Regions from separate parts of the Chromohalobacter sp. 48-RD10 genome, predicted to be linked through region 2. Evidence: predicted binding sites of a transcription regulator. Region 2 holds the regulator's gene; the other holds the start of a gene.
The links. Region 2 encodes FliA, which starts transcription of late flagellar genes. Its sites were predicted from a motif close to CTAAAGTTNNNNNNNNNNCNGCCGATA; they were not measured.
Positions count from the first base shown of each region.

Region 1: a site for FliA is predicted at 1,301-1,327, ahead of OP496_RS09955 (putative motility protein). Genes of this name have one in related genera too.

Region 1 covers NZ_JARANX010000007.1:98,238-100,626, forward strand. The annotation lists gene OP496_RS09945 (HpcH/HpaI aldolase/citrate lyase family protein) at 1-340, shown strand, start outside; gene OP496_RS09950 (hypothetical protein) at 386-997, shown strand; gene OP496_RS09955 (putative motility protein) at 1,051-1,254, opposite strand; gene OP496_RS09960 (hypothetical protein) at 1,516-1,809, shown strand; gene pepN (aminopeptidase N) at 1,910-2,389, opposite strand, start outside.
Region 2 covers NZ_JARANX010000002.1:183,004-185,392, reverse strand. The annotation lists gene flhF (flagellar biosynthesis protein FlhF) at 1-1, shown strand, start outside; gene OP496_RS03700 (hypothetical protein) at 12-449, shown strand; gene OP496_RS03695 (flagellar protein FlhE) at 446-877, shown strand; gene OP496_RS03690 (RNA polymerase sigma factor FliA) at 1,014-1,712, shown strand; gene OP496_RS03685 (ABC-type transport auxiliary lipoprotein family protein) at 1,725-2,369, opposite strand; gene pqiB (intermembrane transport protein PqiB) at 2,381-2,389, opposite strand, start outside.

The sequences.
Region 1 (2,389 bases), on a different contig from region 2:
GTGCCTGATCGTGCAGGTAGAGTCTCGCAGCGGAGTCGACAATGCCGACGCCATCGCCTCCACCCCCGGCGTCGACGCCGTGTTCGTCGGCCCCTTCGATCTATCCACCGACATCGGGCATATCGGCAGCCCCAATCATCCCGAGGTCCAGGCGATGATTCGACACACACTGGACGCCACCCACGCCGCCGGAAAAGCTGCCGGCATCCTGGCCCCCGTCGAGGCGGACGCCAGACGCTATGCCGACTGGGGGTTCGATTTCATCGCCGTGGGCATCGATATCAGCCTATTGCGACAGGCCGCCAAGGAGACCGTGTCACGCTACAAGGTCGACCAATAGACTGATACGGTATAAGTTTTAGCTATTACACAAGGAAATTCGCGCATGAAACGGATATTCATCGCCACCACGATAATGGCCACGCTCGGAGCCGCCATATCGCTTGCGGCTTGCACGACCGGGGCCCGTGAAACGCCGTCTACCCCGGCCAACGAAGACACCACGAACTATACGCTGGCACCCTACCCGGTCACACTGCGCGCCGATGCCTCGCTCGAGCGTATCACCGCGCCACAATCGGGTTACTTCGATACCGGCAGTTGGCAGATTGCGGATGAAGCATCTGGCGAGCGCCTGATCACGCTGGCACTGCCGGGGTCCAACGAGGTTACGGCCGCACACTGGCGAATGGGCGCGAGCCGCGACGCTGACGCGATCTCCAACTGCCTGACACCGCCGCCCAACGCCCATTCGCAGTCCACGGCACGTATCGCTGATCATGACTTCCAGGTCTTCACGCTCGGCGACGCCGGCATGAGCCACTTTCAGCGGGTCAGGGGTTACCGGGCCGTGATCGACGACACCTGCTATGCCATCGACCTGATCGTCAACGGCACTCGCGGCGAAGTCTACGATCCCCCTCGCGAGCCACCGTTCTCTACAGAACACGCCATGCAGCGCCTGCGTGAGATCAACGACGGGCTCTCGCTGCAATGAAAAAATGCCGTGACGCTTGGCGCCACGGCATTCTTGACCAGTCACTCCTGAGCTTAGGCGTGGGTATTGATCTGCGTACCCACGGTACCGGTCGTCGCCAGAGACTGCTGGGGGGAAACCGCTTCCATCAGTTGCGACACGTGTGCCCCCTGATTGTTGAGCGACTCCTTGAGCAGGCTCGCCTGCGCCTGTTGATCGGCGTTATGCTGTTGCAACGCCATCGCATTTCCCACGGCTGCGTTCACGGATGAATCCATGAAGCTCCTCCCTTCAAGTGAATGAATGCGCTTTACGCCCTCTAGTTATCGGCTAGGGCGCAACAAACTTTCATCGCCCACGACCGACAGCGCACGCACTACACCTTCAGCATGCAAGAAGAAAAGCATAAAGGCCACCCCATCCTAAGGCGCCCCCTGCCATCCTGGCGCCTCGCCGCATAGAATGACGGTCCACGGCCATGCGCCGACAGTACATGGGGCGCTACGCTCATCTAAGCACGCTCACAAAAAGGATGTGACATGCAGATCGATAGATTCTTCCACTGGCTCGGCGAGTTCCTCGGTGACGCCTTGCGCGCCATCATCGATGCTCTCTCTACGCTATTCGCGGGGTTGTGGGTAGCCATCGACCGCTTTTTCGACGGCCTCGCCCGTTCATTGGGCGTCGATCCCTCACTCATCAACCTGGTAGTGCTGATCATCGGCGTTTGGATGCTTTACAGGGGGATTCGCGCACTTCTTCGGCGTGGCTTCGTCGGCGGTCTCGTATGGCTATTCCTCGGCTTGCTGGTGCTCGGCTGGCTCATCCGCTGAGGCGCTTTGCTGTAAAGTCCCACACGACACCCACCCACGCAAAAACGCCGCTGCCAAAGCAGCGGCGTTTTGCCGTCACTTTTTCCTGCAAAGTCGGCTATCAGGCTTCGGCCAGCGCCCGCTCGATCATTTCGTAAACATTGGGCGACAGTTCCTCGGCACGAATGCGTTCGAGTTCGGCCTTCATCAACGCCTGGCGCTGCTCGTCGAAACGCTGCCAGCGCGTCAGCGGCGTAATGATGCGCGCGGCGATCTCGGGATTGAGGCTGTTGAGCTCGATCACCACATCCGCCAGCAGGCGATAGCCCTCGCCGTCGAGGCGGTGGAAGTTGATGCGGTTCTGCGCCGCGAAGGCACCAATCAGCGCGCGCACCTTGTTGGGATTCTTGAGCGAGAACAGCGGATGCGCCATCAGGTATTTGACGCGTTCCAGCACATCCTCCTGCGGACGCGTGACCTGAATGGTGAACCACTGGTTCATCACCAGCGGATCGTGCGCCCACTTCTCACCGAACGCCTTGAGCGCCGGTTCCGCGATATCGCTGCGCGAGCTGTGCACCAGCATCGTCAAGGCGGCGCG
Region 2 (2,389 bases):
AGGTGACGACGATGAGCGATCAAGCGGCGGGGTTGCGCGCCTATGCGAGTCAGCGGCGCGACAAGTCGGCGCTGGTGACGATCGGCCATCCGTCGCCCCAGGCGGTGACAGCGATCTGTGAACGACTGGCGTCTCTCAGTGGCTTTGCCTGGGAGACACTGCCACTCGCTGTCGGCGAGGTGACCGCCGCCCAGCGCTCCTCGCCGCATTGGGGCATCTGGGTGGCCTCTGGCGTGGAAGGTCTGCAACGTGCCTATCGCGAACTCAAGCAATGGTCGCAGTATGAGCGCCTGCCACATCTGCTGGTGATACGCGATCCAGCCAGCGCTGGCGATATGCCGCTTGGCAACCTGGTGAATACGGCGCGCCGCTTTCTGGCGGTCGAGCTCTACGTCGACCCCGCCGATTGGCTGGCGCATACACTGCCCTCAAGCGAGCGCCGCTCGTGAAATCCCTGGGCTGCGTCATGGCATTGCTGGTCGCGATCGGTGCCGCGCTGAGCATGACGCCATTCGCGCAAGCTGTCGAAGCCGGCAGCTGGGCGGTGACACTGCCACGTGGACCGCTGCTGACGACGCCGGGGCGTGACGAGCGAACGTCACCTCTGCGCCCGCCCGAGTCCCACACGGTCGGCGATGGCCGTATCACGCGGGTGTCCTGGCGTTACACCACGCAGGAGCCGAGCGATGTGCGGGCGTGGCTGTGTCATCCGCGTCGTTGTGTCGAAATGGCCACGCGTCGCGGGGGGACGCAGGCGCTGGAGGGGCTTTCCGCTAGAGGGCCTTTTGTACTGTGCTTTCGGCGCGCCACCTCCGGGAAAGCATCGCACACGGGCGTGCGCATTGAGGACTTGCAACTGATCGTGAATTACCGCTGAGAGGATGCGGTGAAGACGAATTCGGGAAAAGACCCATCAAGCGGGGGTTATTCCGGCCTTGGCTGGCAGGTCGGAAGCTCGATAATGTCAGCGGGCGTCGCGTCGAGCGTCGACCCGAACATCCGAGGCGATAGAGATGTATACGGCACAGGGCAAAATCGATCAACGTGCACTGCTGGAGCAATACACGCCGCTCGTGCGGCGTCATGCGCTGGCATTGCAAGTACGCTTACCGGCCAGTGTCGAACTCGATGATTTGATTCAAGCCGGCATGGTGGGGTTACTCGACGCGCTGGAACGCTTCGATACCGCCCAAGGGGCGAGTTTTTCCACTTTCGCCAATCAGCGTGTGCGCGGCGCGATGATCGATGAACTGCGCAGTCGCGACTGGATGCCGCGCAGTGTACGGCGCAGCGTACGGGCGTTGGATCAGGCGGTACACAAGCTCGAGCAATCGTTCGGACGTGCCCCGGACGAGCGCGAAATCGCCAGCGCTCTGGATATGCGCGTCGAGGAATATCATCAGTTGTTGCTGGATGCCAATAACGGTTATCTGCTGGGCTTCGACGAGGTCGTGTCTGAGCTCGGCGAGCCGCCGGCAGGCGAAACCGCCCCGGCGACTCCGCACGAGGCCTTGTTGAAAGGTGATGCGCGCACCCATCTGGTCGAGGCCATCGAGCAACTTCCCGAACGTGAAAAGCTGTTGCTGGGGCTTTATTACCAGGAAGAGCTCAACCTCAAGGAAATCGGTGCCGTGTTAGGCGTCAGCGAATCGCGGGTATGCCAATTGCATAGCCAGGCCGTGGCACGTCTCAGGGGGCGGCTCGCAGCCTGAGGCCCGCGAGGTTCATTCTTTCTCTGCCGTGATGGCTACCTCCACGAGGGTATTGGCCAAACGATCGCCAAGGGTACCCCAAGCCGAGCCCAGTGCTCGCACCAGCGCAGGATAGCCATCGTCTTTCAGCGGACGCTCGATCTCGAAGGACTCGCGCGACAGCGTGCGGTCGTTATCGTCACGGACACGCCACTGGCCGCCGACCACGGCCATACCGTCGTTGCGACCCTGGAAGCGGTCGACGTCGAGCTGGACATGCAGCGCCGGCGAGGGCGCTTCGGCGGACTGGCCGCGACGCAGCACGTCGGCGTTGGGCAGTGCCTGACCGAGATGCTGGCGCATGCGTTCCTGCAGTTGGCGATCAAGGGGTTCGGCCCATAGGTGGTGGCGTGCCTGATGGATGCGGATGTCATCGAGTTGCATGACGATGCCGTCATCCTTCAGGTAGTTAGCCATGCGCGGTGGTGCGAGCGAGATACTGCCCCTGAAGTCGCTGCCGGCGACATTGATATTTTGCGTTTCACTGGGGAGCGTATAGCGGGACTGGTCGATGCCTTGTCCGGCACAGCCGACCAGAATCGACATGCAAAGTCCCATCCCGGCGGCAGCGAGAAGCCGCACCGGGCGTGTCAGGCGTTCGGCATGAGTGAATGCCATCGTCATCTCGGTCATTGGCG